3 regions of the Paenibacillus sp. 102 genome follow, and region 2 is predicted to be linked to each of the others. Evidence: riboswitches for the same ligand, from Rfam matches in the RefSeq annotation. Region 2 holds a riboswitch; each other region holds the start of a gene.
What was found. A riboswitch is a leader RNA that binds a small molecule or an ion and turns the genes downstream of it on or off. The one in region 2 is predicted to bind S-adenosylmethionine.

Region 1: another riboswitch for S-adenosylmethionine. It lies ahead of AAIE21_RS11855 (ECF-type riboflavin transporter substrate-binding protein); the one in region 2 lies ahead of AAIE21_RS03975 (methionine biosynthesis PLP-dependent protein).
Region 3: another riboswitch for S-adenosylmethionine. It lies ahead of AAIE21_RS12655 (MetQ/NlpA family ABC transporter substrate-binding protein); the one in region 2 lies ahead of AAIE21_RS03975 (methionine biosynthesis PLP-dependent protein).

What each region holds. Positions count from the first base shown of each region.
Region 1 is NZ_JBCGHT010000003.1:512,455-520,855, reverse strand. Features, by position in the region: gene AAIE21_RS11870 (Cof-type HAD-IIB family hydrolase) at 1-721, shown strand, start outside; gene AAIE21_RS11865 (ATP-binding protein) at 1,039-2,820, shown strand; gene AAIE21_RS11860 (aspartate/glutamate racemase family protein) at 2,905-3,585, opposite strand; SAM riboswitch class I at 3,730-3,847, shown strand; gene AAIE21_RS11855 (ECF-type riboflavin transporter substrate-binding protein) at 3,987-4,535, shown strand; gene AAIE21_RS11850 (ABC transporter ATP-binding protein) at 4,546-6,246, shown strand; gene AAIE21_RS11845 (energy-coupling factor transporter transmembrane component T family protein) at 6,239-7,066, shown strand; gene AAIE21_RS11840 (YjcZ family sporulation protein) at 7,230-7,337, shown strand; gene AAIE21_RS11835 (hypothetical protein) at 7,726-8,037, opposite strand.
Region 2 is NZ_JBCGHT010000001.1:738,342-746,742, forward strand. Features, by position in the region: gene metH (methionine synthase) at 1-3,120, opposite strand, end outside; gene AAIE21_RS03970 (bifunctional homocysteine S-methyltransferase/methylenetetrahydrofolate reductase) at 3,120-4,952, opposite strand; SAM riboswitch class I at 5,023-5,133, opposite strand; SAM riboswitch class I at 5,530-5,642, shown strand; gene AAIE21_RS03975 (methionine biosynthesis PLP-dependent protein) at 5,712-6,824, shown strand; gene metC (cystathionine beta-lyase) at 6,821-7,984, shown strand; gene AAIE21_RS03985 (MBL fold metallo-hydrolase) at 8,034-8,401, opposite strand, start outside.
Region 3 is NZ_JBCGHT010000004.1:99,128-107,528, forward strand. Features, by position in the region: gene AAIE21_RS12640 (methionine ABC transporter permease) at 1-655, opposite strand, end outside; gene AAIE21_RS12645 (methionine ABC transporter ATP-binding protein) at 645-1,406, opposite strand; gene AAIE21_RS12650 (acyl-CoA dehydrogenase family protein) at 1,413-2,573, opposite strand; gene AAIE21_RS12655 (MetQ/NlpA family ABC transporter substrate-binding protein) at 2,587-3,405, opposite strand; SAM riboswitch class I at 3,464-3,552, opposite strand; gene AAIE21_RS12660 (YdcF family protein) at 3,725-4,354, opposite strand; gene AAIE21_RS12665 (GNAT family N-acetyltransferase) at 4,693-5,190, opposite strand; gene AAIE21_RS12670 (GNAT family N-acetyltransferase) at 5,200-5,778, opposite strand; gene AAIE21_RS12675 (YjiH family protein) at 5,928-7,256, opposite strand; gene AAIE21_RS12680 (GNAT family N-acetyltransferase) at 7,384-7,899, opposite strand; gene AAIE21_RS12685 (UTP--glucose-1-phosphate uridylyltransferase) at 8,080-8,401, opposite strand, start outside.

The sequences.
Region 1 (8,401 bases), on a different contig from region 2:
TATTGAACGTTTACTACTGGAAGCTAATTTACAATGTCCTATTATTGCAGAAAACGGTGCTCTTATTTATACGGATCAAAAAATGATGAAGCGATATCCAATTCAAAATACACAGGCACTTGAAATTGTCGAGTATCTTGAACAAAATCGTATGTATTATCAACTGTATACAGACAGAGGTGTATACGTTCCGGCGTATGGTGAAGAAAGTGTGAATCATGAAATAGAATGGATAAAAAGGTCAAATAAAGATATTGATCAAGAAGAGGTTGAAAGCATCGCAGCGTTATACCTTGAACATACAGCGTTTCATATAACAGAAAGTTGTAAATCCATATTAGAAGAAGAGATTTATGTGCATAAACTTTTACCATTTTCCTATGATATGGAGAAATTAAAAAAGTTAAAAATGCATTTTCAACATAATACAGAGCTAGCAATTACCGCTTCATATTGGCATAATGTGGAGATTAATCATTGTGATGCTCAAAAGGGTAATGGTTTATATACTTTAGCGAAACATCTTAATGTTCCAGTAGAAAATACTATTGCAATAGGTGATGGTCTAAATGATATTTCTATGATGGAAAAGGCAAATATATCTATCGCAATGGGAAATGCAGTGGACGAAATTAAACAAATTTGTCACTATGAAACACTATCGAATGAAGAACACGGCGTTGCACATGCTCTTTACCAATATGTCATGGTAAAAAAATAAAAAAGAATCCAACAAGGATTCTTTTTTATTTTTATTAGGGGTAAGGTATTCTATGAGATTCATAGAAGCCTTATTACATTTTATTTTATAGAATATATTGGAAGAATTGTATATATTTTTAAATTTTTTTGTGAATATTTTGTGAATAACACATTTATGGAAAGGGAATTATATAGCATTTCGAACGTTTTTTATTGAAAAATAAAATTTATTTGAATAATTACGCTCTTACTATATACCTACGAGAACATTATTCGTATAATGGAGAAGCGTGAATAAAAAATGGTATTAATTTTACATATAGAGGTGGAAAGAGAATGAATGCTCGGCTATTGGAACTCATTGATGTGAACACAATAGAAACCATGGCAGAACAATTTTATAAATTAACAAACATTTCACATCAACTTCTTGATCAAAATATGGAATGTGTTTTTTCATTTGGTATAAATCAAGAAGAAAATATACAATTTACAAAGATTGAAATTCCGTTTTTTTTACATGAACAACGTCTTGGGTCATTTGTTGCTTGTTCAGAAAAAAATGACATCCGTACTTGTCAAAAATACTTCGAAATGCTTTCAAATCTCATTGTCGATAGTGCAATGAATAAACTTCAAAACCAAACGAAAAATATACATTTACTTTCTCAAAAAGAAGAACAGCTACATACAATTTTGCAAAACATGCCTATTTTAGTCGATGCTCTTGATAAGGATGGAAATTTCCTATTATGGAACCGTGAATGCGAGCTTGTAACGGGCTATGCTGCGGAAGAGATCGTTGGGAATCCCAAAGCGCTTGAATTGCTATACCCTGATGAAAGCTATCGCAAGCAAATCCAAAAGAAATTTTCTACTCGTGGAAAAAGTTTTCGAGATTGGGAAATGAATTTAACATGCAAAAATGGAGAAATAAAAACAATCATGTGGTCAAATATTTCAGAGCAATTCCCAGTACCTGGTTATAGTTATTGGGCAGTGGGAGTTGATATTACTCATCGAAAAGGGATTGAAGAGCAATTAAAACAGCAAACTTCTGAGCTAGAGCTTATTTTCAAAGCATTACCTGATTTATGTTTTTTAACTGAAGCTGATGGAACAATTATAGATTATAAAGCCGGTTCAACAGCTAAATTTTACGTACCTGCAGAATCATTTATGGGGAAAAAGTTTTACGAAGTCTTGCCATCACCTGTAGCACAGCAATTTCAAGAAGCCATTCATCAAGTACAACAAAAGGAATCGACAGTTATTGTTGAGTATCCGCTAACACTTAAAGGAAGTATTAGTTTCTTTGAAGCTAGGTGTTTACCACTTTTACAAGATAAGATTATGATAATTGTTCGGGATATTACCGAACGGAAAAAGACTGAAGAGTTATTGAATAAATCAGATACACTTGCAGCAATTGGACAATTAGCGGCCGGGGTAGCCCACGAAGTCCGAAATCCATTAACAGTAATCAAAGGATTTATTCAATTATTTCAAATAAACCAAGAAGATCAAGATAAATATTTTGATCTTATGCTATCAGAGATTGAAAGAATTGAATCTATACTTCATGAGTTTTTATCGATTGCAAAGACTGATGTCATTCCAACTGAAAAGAAAAATATTTGTTCGATCTTAAGAAATGTCGTTTCGTTAATCAACACAAAGGCAATTATGACAAATATTCAAATTGATCTGTATATAGAGTCAAAAGAATTAATGATTGATTGTTGTGAAAATCAATTAAAACAAGTTTTTGTTAATATTTTACAAAACTCAATTGAAGCAATGCCAGATGGTGGGAAAATCTCTATTTCTGTGAAAAAATCAGAGTGTGAGGAAGTTATTATTAATATGGTAGATGAGGGCATAGGAATTCCTGAGGAAAGAATAAAAAGGCTAGGCGAACCTTTCTATAGTACGAAAGAAAAAGGAACGGGTATTGGATTAATGCTCAGTTATAAAATTATTGAGAGTCATCACGGAAGAATTAGTATTATGAGTGAGGTAGGAGTAGGAACATTGGTTACTATTTATTTACCCATGTTTCAAAGTGAGCAGGTGACTTCTCATTCGACTATGCCATCTATAACAGGGGTTTTGTAAAGAAAGCAATGAGGAAAATTAATATAGAGTTACAATAAAGAAAAGAAGCTGTCTTATTATTTGTAAGACAGCTTCTTTTCTTTATTAGCCGGCGAATTGCACTGCAGTTTTAGCATGTAAAAAAGCAGTATCAAATACAGGGATAGAAAGGTCTTGTTGTGAAATGAGTAACGGTATTTCTGTACATCCTAATAAAATTCCCTCTGCGCCATTTTCAATGAGTTTTTGAATGATTTGTAAGAAACGGTCTTTGGATTGATGTGAAATAATACCTTTGCTTAATTCGTGGAGAATGACATGATGAATGAAATTTCGTTCATTTTCTTCGGGAATAATTGTTTCAATACCATAATTAGCTAGTCTCGTTTTATAAAAATCTTGTTCCATTGTCTGTTTTGTTCCAAGTAAACCAATCCGTTTCACATCATGTTCAACAATTTCTTCAGCGCTTACATCTCCAATGTGGAGAAGGGGGATAGAGATTGCTTGTTCTACTTCTTCCGCAAATTGGTGTACTGTATTTGAACACATAAGTATACAATCTGCACCGGAATGTTCTACTTTTTTTGCTACTTGAACGAGTTGGTTTTGCACTTCCTCATATTGTTGATTTTGTAATAAAGTTGTCACTTCGCCAAAATCCATGCTATATAAAACAAGCTTTGCATTATGATTATACTGAGATAAAGTTAGCGTATTAATATGTTTATAATAAAGAGATGTTGATTCCCAGCTTAATCCACCAATTAGCCCAATTACTTTCATGATCAATTCCTCCCGTTATCCCGTTTGTTACATTAATTATTCCATAATTCCGATGAGAATACAATGATTTATTTATTTGTTTTTCAAAAAAGAAAAATATTGAAATTAATTTACGTTAATGCAATAATACAAATTACAAACGAATACTTATCCAGAGAGGTGGAGGGAACGGCCCTATGAAACCTCAGCAACCCCTATTTATTCATAGAAATAGGAAGGTGCTAATTCCGCAAAAGACGTATTGTCTTTTGAAAGATAAGAGGATCATATCTCCATACGCAAATGACCTCTTATAGAAGAGGTCATTTTTTATTGGGAAGAAAGGAAGTGAAGATGCATAATTCAATTTTCTTTTACATATAGGACTAATATAAGCTAACTGGAATGAGAGGAGAATCCATATGAACAAATTATCTACAAAATTAGTCGTAGCAATTGGAATCGGTTCTGCAATATATGGTGTATTAGGTCTATGGGGACTTTCAATTGCCCCAAACACATTTATAAAACCTGCTCTAGCTATATTAACAATTTTTGGTGCAATTTTCGGGCCATTTGCAGGGCTTTTGATTGGCCTTATCGGTCATACAGTGACAGATATTATCGCTGGATGGGGGATATGGTGGGGGTGGGTACTTAGCTCAGGAATTATTGGATTTACGATGGGACTTGTACAAAAAAGAGCGAGTTTCAGTGTGAAAAATGGAATATTCCATAATCGAGATATTTCATATTTTGCTGTAACTGGTTTAATTGGGATTGTCATTGCAATTATATTTGCCGGTGCTTTTGATATTATCGTTATGGGGGAACCTTTAGATAAAATTATTATTCAAGTATTTGGTGCAACGATTGCAGATGTCCTTGTATTCTTAATTCTTGGTTTACCAATTACACTTGGATTAGCGAAGGCGAATAAAAAACATACACATTTAAAAATTGAAAAGTAGGGATAGTACAATGAAGCCTATTATTTCCTTTGAACAATTCACATTTCAATATAAACAAGTGACAGAACCTACTTTAAAGAATGTTACATTCCATATTTATCCAGGAGAAAAAGTATTGATTGTCGGTCGAAGTGGATCAGGAAAATCAACGTTGGCCCATTGTATAAATGGGCTGATCCCCTTTTCATATGAAGGATCAAGTACTGGGAACATTTCAATATGTGGTAAGGATCCACGAAAAGGTAGTATTTTTGAACAAAGTAAGCATGTAGGAACTATTTTACAAGATCAAGATTCCCAATTTATTGGTTTAACCGTAGGAGAAGATGTTGCTTTTTCACTAGAAAACGATTGTGTAGAACAGAAGAAAATGAAGGCGGTTGTTATGGACTCTTTGCAGAAAGTACAGATGCACGCATTTCATTCACGAAGCCCACATGAATTGTCTGGTGGCCAAAAACAATCTGTATCTCTTGCTGGGCTACTAACGACAGATGCTGACATATTATTATTTGATGAGCCACTAGCGAATTTAGACCCTATAAGTAGTTTGAAAACAGTAGAACTTATTCAAAAGGTTCACCAACAATCAAATAAAACAATCGTTATTATTGAGCATAGAATAGAAGAAATACTAAAATTAGACCTTGATAAAATCATATTAATAGAGGAAGGGAGAATTGTAGCAATCGATTCACCAAAAAGGATTTTACAAACAAACATTCTACAAAATATAGGATTAAGAGAACCTGTATATATTGAAGCGTTAAAAAATCTAAAAATGAATATTTTAGATGAAGAAATATATCCAATTGAAACTTTAAATAATGAGAAGTTAAATAAAACGGTAAAACAATGGATGATGAGCTCTACCGCTTCTAAAAAACAACCTAAAAAAGAAATCTTATGTCAAATAGAGAATCTCTCATTTTCATATTCTCACAAAAATTTCACATTAAAGGACATAACAGTCTCTATACGAAGGGGAGAAATTTTAGCATTATTAGGTCATAATGGTGCAGGTAAGTCTACATTTGCACATTTATTAACTGGAATGAACAAAGCACAGGAAGGGAAAATTATATTTGATAATGATAATATAACTTCATGGTCTATTCGTAAGCGTGGAGAAGTGATATCTTACGTCATGCAAAATCCTAATCATATGATTACACAATCTACTGTTTGGGATGAAGTTGCTTTTTCATTAAAATTACAGAAGGCTTCTAGTGCAGAAATACATAAACGAGTGGAAGATGCATTGCGAATTTGTGGATTATACCCATTTCGAAATTGGCCGATTCAAGCGTTAAGTTACGGACAAAAGAAGAGGCTTACCATTGCATCAGTTTTAACAAGGAATCCGAAGCTTATCATCTTAGACGAGCCAACAGCAGGGCAAGATTATTTTCATTATAAACAATTTATGTCTTGTATAAGTCTATTAGCGACACAGGGCATATCATTTATCTTTATTACACATGATATGAACCTAGCTTTAGAATATGCAGACCGTGCAGTTGTCCTTCATAAAGGAAAAATACTTGCTGATGATACTGTTCCGATTGTATTAGCAAATAGCGAAGTATTACAACAAGCTAATTTACAGGAAAGTTCGTTAACAACATTAGCAAGATTGAGTAAAGTTCCTTTTCCGGAAGTTTTTGTACAAATGTATATGGAAACAAAAAGGAGGGGGGATTATGAGTAAATCAAATTTATTTTATATAGACAATCATACATATTTTCATCGTATAGATGGCGCAATTAAATTGTTGTTATTTATAATTTGGATGACTCTTACGTTTATATTTTTTGATTTTCGTATTTTATTATGCTTGTTTTTCATTGGTTGTTTAGGGTTAGCGATTGCCAAAATCCCAGTAAGAAAAATTGTTGTTATTTTTAGTGTCATTTTTACATTTAGTATGCTAAATTCAGTGATGATTTTATTAATTACACCGACCCATGGATCTGAGTTAACTGGTACAAGTACTGCATTTTTACATATTGGATATGCTACGATTACATTCGAAACACTCTTTTATGCTCTTACGCTCTCATTAAAGTATTTTACGTTATTACCATTTACACTTATTTTCATATACACGACACATCCAAGTGAGTTCGCTAGCAGTTTATATAAAATTGGTTTACCGTATAAGATTGCCTATGCGATAAACATTGCGCTTCGTTACGTACCGAATATACAAGCGGAATACAAATTGATTAAGCACGCTCAAGAAGCAAGAGGTGTATCATTTGAAAGAGGAGAGGCGAATTTTTTTGAACGTATTAAAAACCGGATACTCATCTTTTGGCCACTTGTTATTCACTCTTTAGAGCGAATTGATACCGTTTCAAATGCAATGGACTTACGAGGATTCGGAAAAAAAGAGAAGCGAACATGGTACTTTACAACAAAAGCAAAACAAGAAGATTATATAGGACTCATTATTGGTATTATAATTTTGATATTTGCCATTTACCTAAAATTCAATATTTTCAAAGGGTTTTGGTATCCATTGTAAATTTCTCGATGTTATTCGGATAAAATTTAGGCACTCGCGGAGTGCTTTTTTAATTTATCCAAGACATGCTCCAAAATCATATAAAAACATACTGTATAATACGAACCCGTTAATAAACAATCAATTTATATCCATTAGTTTTATACTAAAAGGAGGAGAAAATATGAGTTTTGGTGGTTCTTGTGGTTTTGGTGGAAGTTTTGCGCTATTAGTTGTGTTATTTATTTTATTAATTATTGTTGGATGCAGTTGCTGGGGCGGAGGGTATTAAAAAACATACTACTTTTTAATCACTCGTCGCAGAATCATGTAATCAAAAAAACTATTAAAGGTACTTTTTTTAGTATCAATACGAGGTTCAACATGAAAAAGGAGCTATCATGCTCCTTTTTTTAATATAAATTTTCTGAATTTTTATTTTTTTGTGTACCGGTGATTGATTTTGATTAAGTTTTACAAATAAAATGTTTAATGAACAAATACGTGAAGAGTAGTGCTGCTATGTTAGGTAATAAAAAATGAAATAGGGACAGCTGTGATTTAAATCAAAACTTTACCGAAGTGACAAAGTTAAACATCAAAACATTCGTGAAATTCACGTGCTTTTTTATATTATTAACACTTGTGAATAAAAGGCGAGTTTTTATTATTCACGATAGTTATTGTTTTTGATTACCTAGCTTCTTTTGACTGTTAGGCGTAATTTCATCGGCAAACTCTATATTTGCTAAATTTACTTTGGATGGAATAAATGCTTTTGTCGTATTTTGAACATCTTGGAACAAACGTTGAATAGGTTTCATCATATTTGAATTACGTGTTGCTACTACACTAAAGACTGTTCCTATTCCTAATAGAGAAAACCAAATCCAGCCTCTATTGTTATTCCGTCTATTTCTAAATAATTTAAACATTTGCTGAGTTCTTCTTCCAGAGTTGAATAATGACATCAAGAAGTTAAGAGTATTCATTTTTTACCCCCTGTAAAAATAATTAGGAAAAAGAAACACTAAGTTCAATTTCACATGATTTATGTTGCAATATTTTATAGAATTTTATGATGTCAATTTATGCTAATACTTCTTGATTCTTTTTCCTAAAAACCTCTAAGCTTATCACTTATTAGATAACTCAATAAAGGTTTAAAATTTATCTACATACTGTTCATTTAATCAACGAGATGAAGTACGTTAAAAATGACACTAAAAGGAATGATATTCATTTTCTATGTAATTTATGGAACAAAATCCCTCTTAATTTATTCTAAATAGTTGCCAGAATAGAAAAAAAGAAGTGCTACATAATAACAGTAGTGAGTGAAAAGAAACATCATCA
Region 2 (8,401 bases):
TCCCTCTGCTAGTTCCAGCGCTAATGATTGAATGGCATGACTACGTAAATAATCCCCTTTCTCCTTCCACTCATCCGCAATATCACGAACACCTTGTCCAACTGTAACAGATAAAAAGGCGACATAATCCATTTCATCTCCGACCGGACGTAAATAATCTCCTAATGTACGGTATGGTGCTTTCCCTTGTCTTGGGAATGAAAAGCGCTCTAATACACGTGTATGATCGTCTGGATCATAAATAATGATCGTTTGTCCATCACTTTGGGCAGGGAAAAATTGATAAACAGCTTTTGGACGCAGCCAAGATTGACCTTCCCCCAGTAGTTCATCAATTAAACCGTTTAATTCATGCGCTCGTTTATCTCCTTCCCTAAGCAATTTTTTCACATTGCCTTTTAAACCAAGGTGATGTCCAATTAACATTTGTCTGTTTAAAAATGGCGCAAGATGTGAAACAGGGATATCACGAAGTACGACCCGTTTTGTCGAGTCTGGTATCATAACCTTCGCTGGTGTCAACGGTTCGATTACAGCTGGTAGCTCTGCTTTTTTCTCCTCTTGTTTCACAACAACATGAAGATGATGATTCTTTTTTTCCTGCTTCATTTTTTCTCGTTCTTCTTCTTTTTGTAGTCGATTAATAAGATCAAGTCCTGTCATCGCATCGCTTGCATATAGCACGAGTCCATTATAAGAAGGTGAAATACGGTTATTTGTAAACTTTCTTGTCAATGCCGCACCACCTACAACAATTGGAATATCAATATTTGCCGCTTGTAAATCTTCAGCAGTTGCTACCATTTGTTGCGCTGATTTTACTAATAATCCAGAAAGCCCGATAATATCTGGTTTCTTTTCTTTCACTTCTTGAACAATGCGATCAGAGCGGACATTGATTCCTAAATTGACAATATCATAGCCATTATTTGATAAAATAATTTCTACAAGGTTTTTACCAATGTCATGTACATCACCTTTTACAGTTGCTAGTAATACTTTTCCTTTTTTCGCACTATCACTAGATTCCATATAAGGCTCCAAATACGCTACAGCAGCTTTCATACTTTCTGCACTTTGCAGGACTTCAGCAACAATAAGCTCATTGTTATTAAACAAACGACCTACTTCATCCATCCCTGTCATAAGCGGACCGTTAATAATATCAAGTGGCCTTCTTCCTTCTATAAGCGCGAGACTTAAATCTTCTTGTAATCCTTGCTTTGTTCCTTCTACAATATAATTTGCTAACCTTTCATCAAGTGTTAATGTTTCTTGTATGATTGCTTCTTTTTTCTTGGCAACCCGATAAAAGTTCGTAAATTCTTCTAGTGTTTCTTTCGTTGTTTCGAATAATAGTGCATCTGCGAGTTCCTTTTCCTCTTCTGGAATGGATGCATAGCGCTCTAGTTTTTCAGTATTTACAATCGCGTAATCAAGCCCAGCCTTTGTTGCATGATATAAATAGACTGAGTTTAGCACTTCTCGACCAGCTGGCGGTAACCCGAACGATATATTACTTACACCTAAAATCGTTAAGCATTCTGGCAAAGCTTCTTTAATAAGACGAATTCCTTCTATTGTAGCTGCAGCAGAGCCAATATATTCTTCATCACCAGTTCCTACAGGAAAAACGAGCGCATCGAAAATAATATCGGATGGACGTATACCGTATTTCTTCGTTAATAATTCGTAACTTCTCTTTGCAATTTCTAGCTTTCTTTCTGCACTAACTGCCATGCCCTCTTCATCAATTGTCCCAACTACAATTGCCGCACCATATTTACGAAGAAGCGGCGTCACTTTCTCAAAACGCTCTTCTCCGTTCTCTAAATTAATAGAGTTAATGACGCCCTTCCCTTGTATATAAGTAAGAGCTTTCGCCATTACATTTTCATCCGTTGAATCAATCATAATTGGAACCTTTAATACTTTCGTAACCTCCGCTAAAAATTTTTCCATATCTTCCACTTCATCACGGTCAGGATCCGCCATACAAATATCAATAATGTGAGCATTTTTCTTCACTTGCGCCCTCGCAACTTCAGCAGCCTCTTCAAAGTTTCCTTCTGCTACTAATCGTTTGAATTTGCGTGACCCAATCACATTGGTTCTTTCACCAACAAATAACGGCCTCATGGAATCATCATATTGCAATGCTTCTAAACCACTAATCCCATGACCTTCTCGCTCATGATTTTCACGTGGCTGGAGAGACTCAAGTGAAGCTTTTATCGCTCGTATATGATCAGGTGTCGTCCCGCAGCAACCACCGATAATATTAATCCACCCTTCTTCAGCAAACTGTTTCACCTTTTCTGCAAGTGACGTTGGTGACTCATGATAATGCCCATCCTCGTCCGGAAGACCAGCATTTGGATAACATGAAATATAACACTCTGAGAGGTCTGATAAGGAACGGATATGTTCACGCATAAATTCTGGCCCTGTCGCACAATTTAATCCGACAGATAATGGTTTCATATGCTCAACCGATAAATAAAATGCCTCAATTGTTTGTCCTGCTAACGTTGTCCCCATCGGTTCAATCGTTCCTGAAATCATAAGTGGAACCGTATGATTTGCTTCCGTAAATGCTTGTTGAATTCCTAAATACGCCGCTTTCACATTACGCATATCTTGGCTCGTCTCTACAAGCAATACATCAATGCCGCCCCGTAATAATCCCCTCGCTTGCCTAGTGTATGCCTCAATTAACCCTTCGAAAGTTACACCACCAGTTACACTAATTGCCTTTGTCGTCGGTCCCATCGCACCTGCTACATATACTGCTTTACCACTCTCTCTTACAGCTTGTTTTGCTAGAAATGCCGCTCGCTCATTTAACTCTTCATCTAAATGAGCGAGCTCATAATCATGCAGTACGATATTTGTAGCACCAAACGTATTCGTCTCAATAATATCTGCACCTGCTTCAATGTAAGCTTTATGAATATCTAAAATAATATCTGGTCTTGTTTTTACTAAGTATTCATTACAACCTTCATATTCTTCTCCACCAAAATCTTCTGCTGTTAAATTCGCTTGCTGAATCATCGTTCCCATCGCACCATCTAATATTAAAATTTCATGGTGTAATCTCTCTTCTATTGATTTCATCAGTTGATTCCTTCTTTCACTTCTTGCTTTTCTTTCACATACTTAACAAGATTTTCTGTAATTTCATATTTTAAAAACGGTGTAATGAGATAAATGCCATTAAAGTATTTCATCGCGGCATCAATTAATTCTTGCGAAATACGAATCCCTTCTTCAATTGCAGCTTCTTGCATTTCATGCCCATCCATTCGCTGTCTTACTTCCTCAGGCAATGTAATACCTGGCACTTCAAAGTGAAGAAAATCAGCATTACGCTTACTTACTAAAGGCATAATTCCAATAAAGATTGGTTGTTCTAAGTGCTTTGTTGCCTCGTATACTTCTTCAATTAAGGATATATCGTAAATTGGTTGTGTTAAGAAATACTCAGCGCCAGCTGCAATTTTTCTCTCCATCCGCTTCACCGCTGCTTTTAAGTGTCTCACGTGCGGATTAAAAGCTCCTCCAACAGAGAATCTCGTCGCAGGGCCAATTGTTTTCCCTAAAATAGAACGCCCTTCATTCATTTCTTTAATCATTTTAATTAATTCAATAGAAGACAAATCATATACAGAAGTTGCTCCAGGAAAATCCCCAACTCGCGCCGGGTCACCTGTTAAAGCTAACACTTCTTCCATTCCTAAAGCTGATAAACCAAGTAAATGAGATTGCAAGCCAATCACATTATGATCACGGCACGTTAAATGCGTCAGCACTGGAATATCATGCTTCGTTAATAATGCCCCCATTGCCATATTTGAAATACGCGGAGATGCTAATGAGTTGTCCGCTAACGTAATCGCATCTGCTCCCGCTCTTCTCAATGCTCTTGCTCCTTCAAAAAAGCGCTGCGTATCCAATGTCTTTGGCGGATCTAACTCAACGACAACTGTTGTTTGCTTCTTTGCTTTCTCCGCGAGCGTAACATGAGTGCTAGCACGTTTTGTTTGCATATGAACTACTTGTTGTCTTTGAACAATTTGTTTTTCTGTAACAGGCGTTACATTCGCAATCGCACGCTTCATCCCTTCGATATGTGCTGGCGTTGTACCACAACACCCCCCTAGCAAACGAATACCTTGTTCAATAAATTTTGGTGTCATCTCTTCAAAATAAGCAGGGCTTCCTTCATATACGTACCGTCCTTCTACATAGTTTGGAAGGCCTGCATTTGGATAAGCTGATAAATAACCATTTTTCGGAATCGATATCATTTTAAAAGCTTCCGTCATATGAAGCGGTCCTAACTGACAGTTTAAGCCGACTACATTTGCACCGTAATCTAAAAGCCGCGCTAATATTTCATTTACATCATTCCCATTTTGTGTTGTGCCAGCTTCATGAAGCGCTAGCTGCGCAATAATTGGTATATCCGTTTTCTTCCTTAGCACTTTCACTGCATGTAGTAATTCAAATTCATCGTAAAAAGTTTCAAGTAATAGCCCATCCACACGTTCTTCTATTAATGCCCCAGCTTGCTCAAGCAACATAAATTCCCGTTCCATATCAGTCGTTGTGACTGCACCGATATGTTTCATTCCACCAATTGTACCTAAAATAGCATTCTTATCTGTCACAGATGCTTTCGCCAGTTTTACCGCCGCTCTATTAATTTGAACAACCTGATTTTCTAGTCCATATGTACGTAATTTTGCTTCATTTGCTCCATACGTATTTGTTTGAATCACATCTGCACCAGCAGCTACATATTGTTTATGAATAGATATAATTAAATCTGGATCTGATAGATTTAATTCTTCAAAACTACTTTGCAACCCATGGGAATGCAATAACGTACCAATTGCTCCATCACCGATAACAATTCCTTTTGACAATAGATCTAAAATTTTCACTTGTCTCCCTCTTTTCTATCAATATAAAAACCCCCTCTTCACCTTGAAGAGGGGGATATCATCTATCCTCCTCTTATCATGCAAAACACATTGTTTTGCAGGTATTAGCACCGTTTCAAACATTTCGTTTGAAGGTTGCCGGGTTTCACAGGGCCTTTCCCTCCACCGCTCTCAATAAGAGTTTGTCTTTATTATTTTGTATGTAATTAAAAGAAAATAGGTTATCCTTTCATATAAATCCATTTTGATTTTCTAATATATAAGTCGCCGCCACGAAGAACAAAAGGTGACTTACACTCGTTTTCTCCCTTTGTTTTAACTTTGCATGGGGTAAGAAGAGGATGTGACCGCTTCTATGTATAAACGGATGCTCTTCCCACCTTAATAGAAAAGTTTTATGTCGGTTGTTCAATTTGTATTTATATAACAATCTTTGTTAATTTTTTCATAAATTTAGCATGAGATAGACTAAAAGTCAATGAAATTAGAAGGAAAATAAAAATTATTTAAAATAAAGTTGCAATTCAATTATCTTTTGTTGTAAAGTTAAAATCATAATAAAATTTCATACAAACTATTCTTATCTAGAGAGGTAGAGGGACTGGCCCTATGACACCTCAGCAACCATTAACACGTTCGTTAATAAGGTGCTAATTCCAGCAAATTGTGAAAAGATTTGACAGATAAGAAGAAGACTATATTCGCATGAAAGCCTTCTTCTTAGAAGGCTTTTTTATTTTTATCAAGGAGGAATTTCACATGTCAACAATCGAAACAAAACTAGCTCAAATCGGAAATCGTAGCGAAACTACAACAGGAACGGTTAATCCCCCTGTTTACTTTTCAACAGCTTATCGTCATGAAGGAATCGGAAAATCAACAGGTTTTGATTATTCGCGAACAGGGAACCCAACACGTGGTCTTTTAGAACACGCAATTGCTGATTTAGAAGAAGGTGAGCGAGGTTATGCCTGTAGTTCAGGAATGGCAGCTGTTCTTCTTGTTCTTTCTTTATTCCGGTCTGGAGATGAACTTATCGTATCAGAAGACTTATATGGAGGAACCTATCGCTTATTTTCGGAGCATGAGGAAAAATGGAATATTCGATGTAGATACGTAGATACACAATCTATTAAACAAATAGAACAAGCCATCACTTCTCAAACGAAAGCTATTTTTATAGAAACACCAACCAATCCATTAATGCAAGTAACCGATATTGCAGCTGTCGCAACTGTCGCAAAACGACATGGCGTCCTGCTTATTGTAGATAATACTTTCTACACTCCTTATATACAACAACCCTTGACAGAAGGAGCAGATATTGTCCTTCATAGCGCCACAAAATATTTAGGTGGTCACAACGATGTATTAAGCGGACTTGTCGTTGCAAAAGGTCAAGCGCTTTGCGAAGAACTTGCCCACTATCATAACGCTTCTGGTGCTGTACTAAGCCCATTTGATTCATGGTTATTAATTCGCGGTATGAAAACATTAGCTCTTCGTATGAAACAACACGAAGAAAATGCAAAGAAAATCGTTTCTTATTTAAACGAGGAAGACGGTGTAACCGATGTTCTTTATCCAGGAAGAGGCGGTATGATTTCATTTCGGCTTCGCGATGAAAAATGGATAAATCCTTTCTTACAATCTTTATCATTAATTACCTTTGCAGAAAGCCTTGGCGGAGTTGAAAGTTTAATGACATATCCAGCAACACAAACACATGCAGATATCCCAGAAGAAGTACGTACAGCACGCGGTGTATGTAATCGCCTCCTTCGTTTCTCCGTTGGTATTGAAAACGGTGAAGATTTAATTCAAGACTTAAAGCAAGCTATTAAACATGTAAAAGAAGGTGTAAGAATATGAGTTATTCAATAGATACACTCTTACTTCATAACCAATATAAACATGATTCACAAACAGGCGCTGTTAACGTTCCCATCTATAATACATCAACATTCCATCAATTTGATGTAGATACATTTGGAAAATACGACTACAGTCGATCTGGTAATCCAACGCGAGAAGCACTAGAAGATATTATCGCTTTACTAGAAGGGGGAACGAAAGGATTTGCCTTTGCATCTGGAATTGCAGCGATTTCTACTGCCTTTCTTCTTTTATCACAAGGCGATCATGTTCTTATTTCTGAAGATGTGTATGGAGGGACTTATCGCATTGTAACAGAGGTTCTATCTCGTTATGGAGTTTCGCATACATTCGTTGACATGACAAATTTAGAAGAAGTAAAACAAAATATTAGACCGAACACAAAAGTCTTTTACGTTGAAACACCATCCAATCCATTATTAAAAGTAACCGACATTCGTGCTGTTTGCGAATTAGCAAAATCCGCCGGGGCACTTACATTTGTTGATAACACATTTTTAACACCATTATTCCAAAAACCACTTGAACTCGGAGCGGATGTTGTACTCCACAGCGCGACAAAGTTTATTTCTGGTCACAGTGATGTTACAGCTGGATTAGCGGTTGTAAAAGATGAGGAACTCGCTAAAAAACTCGGCTTCTTGCAAAATGCATTTGGTGCTATATTAGGACCACAAGATTGTTCTCTCGTTCTTCGCGGTCTGAAAACATTACACGTACGTCTCGAACACTCAGCAACAAATGCGAATAAAATTGCTCATTACTTACAAAAGCACTCGAAAACTCAGAATGTGTATTATCCTGGATTAGAATCACACAGTGGCTATAACATACAACAAACACAATCAAAATCTTCCGGTGCTGTTTTATCTTTCACGTTGCAATCTGAAGATGCGCTGCGCCAATTTTTATCACAAGTGAAACTTCCTGTATTCGCGGTAAGTTTAGGAGCTGTGGAATCCATCCTTTCTTACCCTGCAAAAATGTCACATGCAGCATTATCACAAGAAGCACGTGATGAAAGAGGTATTTCTAATTCATTGCTTCGTTTATCAGTTGGCCTTGAAAATGTAGATGATTTAATTACTGATTTTGAAAATGCACTTTCTTATGTCGAAGAACCTGTAAATGCATAAATACATTCGTTTAAACTCCAATCTAAAAAGAACCTTAATGAGGTTCTTTTTAGATTTCTATTTGCATAGTGTCATATGCAAACATAATATTAAGCCCTTCTTCTTGAAGGACCATCGCGATTTCACGTAGTTCATCATGACCAAGATCGTCAACTTCTTCAACATGCGTAATAATTGTTTTCTTCGCTCTTAGTTTTTTCACAACTTCTAACGTTTCTTCAAATGTCCCTTCTCGTATCCTCTCAATGTACGCACGCTCGAGCAACCGCTCTTTTGTTTTCCAGTTAAATTCAACCATCCCCATTGGTAATATTGCTAAATCTAAATTTCCTATTAAATGCGCTGGCGGTTTCCATTTATATAGTTCATCAGGTGCAATTAGTACTTTCGTTTCATTTTTTTCTAATAAGAACGCAT
Region 3 (8,401 bases), on a different contig from region 2:
TATCAATTTTCGCAGCAATTCTATTCCCAATAAATTGCACAGATTGAACGAGAATGACAAGCATAAGTACCGTAACAACCATAACATCTGTTTGGAAACGATAATATCCAAAGCGGATTGCTAGGTCCCCGACACCCCCGCCTCCGACAACTCCCGCCATAGCGGAGTAGGAAATAAAACTTACCGTTAAAACGGTTAAGCTTAATACAAGACCTGAACGCGCTTCAACAAGCAGTACTTTCCACACGATTTGCAGCGGAGTTGCTCCCATTGCTTCAGCAGCTTCGATTACTCCTTTTGGAACTTCGCGCAGCGCTTGCTCTACGAGTCTCGCAAAATAAGGGATTGCTGCTACTGATAAAGGAATCGTTGCAGCGATTGGACCGATTGTAGTTCCCAATAAAGTTCTTGTGAGAGGTACAAGTGCTACTAGTAAAATGATAAATGGAAATGAACGAATAATATTTACGATACCATTTAAAATACGATGGACAATATTTTGTTCCAAAATTTGTCCTTTACTTGTAAAATACAAAATTACACCTAAAGGAACCCCTAAAATAATTGCTGCTCCCACAGAAAGTCCAACCATTAATAATGTTTGTAAAAGCGATGTCCAAATCTCTGGAAGGAGCGGAATAACATTATTGAACATGTGCAACGCCCCTCTCTTGCTCTACTCCTAATAAAAGTTTCGCAATTTCTGTTGTTGGTTTTAAATGTTGGTCGCGTAAGTGGAATGATTCAACAACTTCTCCTTCTTCCATTACCGCGACTTTATTACAAATTTGTTTAATGACATTCATTTCATGCGTTACGATTACGATTGTAACTCCTAACTCTTTATTTATCTTTTGTAAAAATTGCAAAATAGAAAGTGTCGTTTTCGGATCGAGTGCCGATGTCGGTTCATCACAAAGCAATACCTTAGGATCATTTGCTAATGCACGAGCAATCGCAACACGCTGTTTTTGCCCACCGCTCAGTTGTGAAGGAAAATGATGTGCTTTATCACTTAAACCAACAATCTCTAAACATTCTCTCACTCGTTTTTCTTTCTCTTCTTTTGAAACTGATTTCAATTCTAATGGCAGGGCAATATTATCCGATACATTTTTATTATGAAGAAGATGAAAATGTTGAAAAATCATCCCGATTGACTGTCTGGCTGTTCGTAAGTCTTTTTTCGATAACTTTGTTAAATCTTTACCATTTACAATGACTGCACCTGAATCTGGTTTTTCCAGTAAATTCATTGTACGTAATAACGTAGATTTTCCCGCACCACTTAAGCCAGCAATTCCGTATATATCATGTTCTTCAATTTGTAAAGAGACTGATTTTACACCGTGAAATAAACCTTCTTTCGTCTGAAACGTTTTATTTATATTGCGTAACGTTATCACGTTCACTCACTCCTTTTCAATTGATTTATAAGCATCGTCTGCTAGTAATGAGAGTGTTACATCATCCATTGGTGGATTGTGTAAACCAGCGCGAACATTTAAATAATAGCGGTGCAGCGGATTCTTTTCAGATAAACTTTTTGCCCCTACAATTCTCATTGCCTTATCGACAATTGATATCGCTGCATTCGTCGCAATATATTTCGCTGCTGCTAATTCTGCTTGCAAGGATTGTTTATTTTTCGCCTCATCATATTTTTTCGCCACTTGGTATAAAAAAGTGCGAGCTTGCAAGAGTTCTAACTCTAATTCGCCTACTAATCTTCTAACGTTTGGAAGCAAGCTGATTGGGTGATTTAAACTATTCGGTTGATATGATTTCGCAAAATCAATTGCATAATTTCTTGCAGCCTGTGCAATTCCCAAATAGCATGCTGGTATATGAAGTAACCATCCAATTCCTTTCGGTTTCGACTTCGAACCTTTTACATCTGTAAAAAATTTATTCGGGATTTCAACATTCTGCAGTACAAGATCGTGGCTAGCGGTTCCGCGCATCGCAACACTATCCCAAGTCTCCTCAATAAACACACCCTTTTCATGTCTTGGAATTACAAATTCCCCAATCTCTTCTCTTCCTTCAATACTCGCTGAAATAATGAAATAATCGAGTACAGGTGCCATCGTTGTAAAAGTCTTTCTCCCGTTTATAATCCATTTATCACCTTTTTGTACAGCTAACGTTTCTGGTTTTCCGCCTCGCGTTGGACTCCCTGTTTTTGGTTCCGTTGCCGCTCTGTTAAAAAGAGCGCCTTTTTTTACTTCGTCACAAAACCAAGCGAACATATCGGGTTTCCATGAACGATTTTCAGCAAGTTCCTTCACAATCCCAAGGTGCCAGCCAATTGATAAAGCTGTTGCTCCGTCTCCCTCTGCAATCTTTTCTTGAAATAAAACAAAGTCATATAGCGAAATTGCCTTTCCTCCGACATCTTTTGGTAATGTTAACTTCGTATAACCGATATGCTGCAACTCTTTAATATTTTCAAAAGGAAAAGATCCGAGTTCACTCAGTTGATGTTCCCTTCCTGCAAACTGCGGAATTAATTCCTTTATCTTCTCCAATACGAGAACTTGTTCTTCTGTTTCTATAAATGATAATGTCATATCAAGATCTCCTTTACTTTAAGTAATCAGGAAGTACGAATCCTTCAAATTGTTCTTCAGATTGAATCATCTTTTTAAATTCTGGTGAATGGTACGCTTCAATTAAGTCTTTCGCAAATTGTTTTTCTTTATCTTCATCACGAACAGTAACAATAATTCTGTGTTGCGGAGGTGTTTTTTCTAATTCCAATGCTTCTTTTAACTTATGTCCAGATGAAATGACAAGATTTCCGTTAATAATGCCGTAATCTAAATCTTTCATTGCCCTTGGGATTTGTGGTGATTCGAGCGGTACTAATTTGAAATCTTTCTTTTTAAACGTTATGTCTTTTTCAGAGATTGTTAAAATATTTACATTTCCTTTTAATTTCACCCAGCCAATCTCTTCTAAAATACGTAATGCCCGTTCTAAATTAACTGGATCATTGGGTACCCCAATCTTCATTCCATCTTTCAAATCATCTAATGATTTATGTTTTTCAGAGTATACACCTTGAGGTGCTGATGGAACTTGAATAATACTTGAAATTTTCGCATTATTTTCTTTTGCGTAAGACTTCATAAAAGCAGTACTTTGAAATATATTTGCATCAATATCCTTATTCGTTAATGCAGGATTTGTTTCGTTTGGCGAATTAAACTCAACAATTTTAATTTTGTATCCCTTTTTCTCTAAGTACGGTTGTACTGCTTTTTTCACTTGATCGCTATATGGACCAGGTGTAAAGCCTAAACGAATCTCTTTTTGATTGCCCCCTGATGTCTGCGTACAACCAGTAATGATAAATAAACTACATACAATACTTACAAGTGCAAAAAATAAACGCTTCATCCCTTCTCCTCCTACTAAAAAACAACCTTACATATAAGAAGGTTGTCATCTCTTTTCCTTCTTATCTACTCGGAATTAGCACCTTTTTATTACAGATAGGTTGCTGAAGCTTCATCGGGCCGTTCCCTCCACTTCTCTCGATAAGATTATATTTTATTATGTTCTCTATTGTGTCACTATTCCGATGAAAATACAAGGCTTTTATTATAAAAATTTTCTATAATTTGTAAAGTTATAGGAAAATTACAACATATTCACATAACAAAAAGGATAGATAAGGCAGAGTAGTTCTGCCTTATCTATCCTTTCTCTTACTTGTTTAATCACCTTTCAGCATACGTAAAGGTAACGATGCAACATACCCAATATAAGAACATAATTCTTTAAAAAAGAACGGAATTTCTGTATCTAATGTTTTATATGCTGATGTTGGCGTTGGTGATGCATATGCATCCATCCCAATATGCTTCGCTATTTTCATCGCTCGCTTCATATGAAGAGGATCACTTACAATCGTGTATGTATGTAAGCCATTATCAATTCCGACCTGTTTCGCATTCTTTAAATTATCTTCTGTAAAACGCGACTGTGTTTCAATTAATATATCTTCATCCTTTACGTTATGTTTTATTGCATACGCTTTTGCAGTACGTGCTTCTTCTTGCTCCGCTTCAAATTTGGTACCACCTGTAAAAATAATTTTTTTAATACTTCCATTCTTATACAAGGAAATCGCATGATTGATTCTTTCGCGAAATACAGGAGACGGCTTTCCGTTCCAAGACGCCGCTCCTAGTACAACAGCAGCATCTGTAGGTACCTCGTCTGTTTTAAAGCGATAACTCCAAATATCGTAAGCTACATAACTTACAAATAGAATCATAGAACTAATCATAAGCAAGAACACTTGCAAGATTCTTCTTTTTTTACTTTTCTTATTTTGTTTCATTTGTACTAGCCTCCGTGCATCATCCATACTTCTATTAATTTAAAATGATCTTTTTTGAATCATTATATTTGAGTTTATTTGAAAGAAGGCACTTTTCTCAACAATTGATTCGTGCTATAAAGGGTTTTCATTCAAATAGAGGATTTTTAATTTACTATTATTTGCGGTTCATACTTTATGAATTTGATTTATGTACAAATTTCTCATACAACTCTATTGTAACGAATTTCTTCACAGAAGGGAATGATGAAACAAAAGTATATAAAAGAAGTTATCATTTTGTAAGAAAAAAAGAAGAGATTTTCCTAATTTCATAGAAACGAACCTCTTTTTTCTATCTACTTTATAATCCAATATTTCATATGTTGCTCCTCAAGTGCACATGTAAAGCCTGCTTTTTCTAACACTCTACTTGAAGCAACATTACTCGTTAAGCAATCTGCTTTAATCGTTTTTACTTCCTCATTCTGCTTAAGCCACTCTACAAAAGCTCTCGCCATCTCAGTCGCATAACCATTTCCTTGATAATCTGATACGATACTATATCCAATCTCAACTGTACCAGTTGAATCAGGTGCACCTTTACAACCCATATCACCAATAATTGCATTATCTTCCTTATGAATAATGAGTCCACTCCACTTACTTTGCTTTGGATTTTTCCGTAAACCTTCCGCAATCCACGGCAAAATATCTTTATAATCAGGCATTGGCCAGTCTAAAGATACTTTATATGGTATGATTTCCTGCAACTCTTCTCTTCCTTTTATCGTTGCCTCGACAAGTTCTAATGTAAAGGGAATCATCTTTAGTCGCTTTGTTTCAATATTTATCATGTAAACCTCCTATTTATGTAAATCCATTTTTTTCAGTAGTTGCTCTTTCACTACTGGCCACTCACTCAAAATGATGCTATATACTACCGCATCCCTTACATAGCCACTCGGTAACTTTCTTTCATTTCGTAATACTCCTTCTTTTACTGCACCTAGCCTTTCAATTGCTCGCTGCGCTTTTTCATTTCGCAAATCTGTCTTTATTTGCACGCGCAGCATCTTTAATTTTTCAAACGCATATTGCAATAACATGTACTTACATTCCGTATTTATACTCGTTCTCTGTACACTCGGATGATACCATGTTTGACCAAGCTCGGCAGTCTTGCTTTCTGTTGATATATTGTACAAACGTGTACTGCCGACAACTTCATTCGTCTTTTGATTTATCACAACAAATGGTAAATCCGTTCCCTTTTTATATCGTTTTACTGCGGTTTCAACATATCGCTCCATATCTTGATAGTTGTCCATTTTAGCTATTAAATACGTCCATATTTCTTTATTTCCTTCCACAATAGCAAATAATTTTTCTACATCATTTGCACCCATTAATCGTAGCATCGCTCTTTCGTTTATTATTTCCATAAACAAATCTCCTTTTCTATGTACCTAGCTATATTATAGTTTGCCACGTAACATATAACAAAATATTCTAAATTTTATTTTCTATCACTTTAAATCCAATAATACAGAAAAAAAGACTCACTTTTATAGCATAAGCGAGCCTTTTTCCCTTAAAGCAAAACATATGCAATTGGCGTAATAATCACCAATGTTAAAATTGTTCTTTGCACATACAAAATAATAAGTTCGGAAACTTTTAACGGAATATCTGTAGACAAAATACATGGAATCGATGCTGAAAAAAATAAAATAGATGATACGGATACAACCGCAATCACAAACTTAGTTACAAGCGGTGCACTCACAACAAGTAATGATGGTAAAAACATTTCAGCAATTCCAACTGATACTGCTTTCGCGGCTAGTTCTGCTTCTGGGAGCTGCATCAACCATGTAAACGGATAGAATATGTAACTAATCCAATCAAATACCGGTGTATACTTTGCAAGTAAAATACCGATTAATCCAACAGACATAATGGATGGCAAAATCCCCATCGTCATAATGAATCCATCTTTTAGATTAACCAAAATATTTTTCATCACACTTGGTGCCGATTTCGATACTTCTAACGCATCTTCCCAAGCGCGCTCTAACATCTTCTCTTTATAAACTGGTTCTGGAAAACCTTCTTTAGTAATATATGTATCTGGTTTTGTTCGTAGTGGTGGGATTCTTACGGTGATAGCGGTTACAATGAATGTTACGATAAGTGTGGTCCAAAAATACAAATTCCATAAGTGCATAATGTTTAACGTTTTAGCGATGATAATCATAAATGTTGCCGAAACCGTTGAAAAGCCTGTCGCAATAATGGCAGCTTCTTTAATTGTATACTTCCCCTCTTTATACACACGGTTCGTAATTAATAAGGCAAGCGAATAACTCCCCACAAAAGAAGCAACTGCATCAATTGCTGATCGCCCCGGCGTTTTCCATAATGGTCTCATAATCGGTCTACAAAATGTCCCGATAAATTCTAATAGGCCATATCCGACTAATAATGCTAAAAATGCCGATCCGATTGGAACAAGCAAGCTCACTGAGATCACTAACTTTTCATACAAAAATGGTCCAACATCAGGAGCAAAAAACCAAGCTGGTCCTATTTTAAAGCAGTACAATACTCCAAATACGACTCCAATAACTTTTAAGAATGAAAAACAAATATCTACAATTGATGCACTCCATTTCTTTGTATAAAACGGATATATTGCACCAATTGTCATGACAAATAAAGCATAATATGGTACAGCTGACGGAACTACTGCTCGAATCCAAGATACAATGTGGTCAATCATGATCGATGAGGTTCCATTGATTGTGACAGGAACAAAAAACATAAAGATACCAACTAGACTAGCAAGGATAAAACGAAGAATGATTTGTTTCTCCTGCCTTGTTTTTACGATTTTGTTTTCTAATTCAATTTGGCTCAATTCTTTTACACCTCCAGTTATCTAAATATTCTGTATAAATAGTTCGCACTCCTCTTTTTTTTCTATATATATTAAATAACAACTGTAAGATGTAAGTGTAAATCAGCTATCCGAAAAAGGATGGGAGCTATTTTCCTATCCTTTTTCGATACTTATTATGACCATCTATCACGCCGAGATGCTCAAAACCATTATTTTTATAGAAGTTGTTTAGTTTCGTATTATTTGCAACACAATCTAACTTTAAGAACGTTTTGTCAGTATTCATATTATCTTGAATCCACATCAAAGCCCCTTCGCCTATTCTATTTTTCATACACTTAGGGATAATCGCTAGTCTATGTAAATATAGTGAATCAGAAAGAGCATCTTCACCAAAAATATGGCGATCCCATTCACATTGTATGGAAGACAGTGTAAAAGTACCTATCATTTCATTCTCTTTTAAAATGATGTAAGTGTTTTTATTGTTTACAGCTTGAATGATCTCTTCATCATCTCCACCTGCTAAGAGATACTGCCACTGGTCGATTTCTTTCTCTTTTAACCACTGTGCAACTTCTTTTAGCATATGAATAATGAGAATACTTTCCTCGCTATGTGCAGTTCTAATTTGATAGCCTTCCAGGGTATTTTGATACAATGTTTCTTCCTCCTTTTTAGTAATTCAACTTTTTATTTGAATAAAAAAGAAATAATCAATCTACCTTTAATAAGTAATATAAATTATAAGTAATTGATTCAAAATCTACAACAATGCATGTGAATAGCTTAATAAACACTTATTGAATTACTCACATGCATGAATAAATATTCCCACCCTTTAATCCTTACTCCCTTTATTTTGTCCATGTATAAGATTAAGAATTTGAATATATTCATCTTCTTGTCCAATATCATATCGGTTTCCATCGATGATTTTCCCATACACGTTTTTCGTTGTAAGTAAAGAATGGATCGCGTCAGTGAGTTGATATTCTCCTCCGACTCCAGGCTGTATGTTTTTTAACAAAGGAAAAATATCTGGTGTAAAAACATACCGACCAATCACTGCAAAATTAGATGGGGGATTTATTTTCGGTTTTTCAACAATATCTGTAACTTGAATATAATCCTTTTTTACAACATTACCTTTTACAATCCCA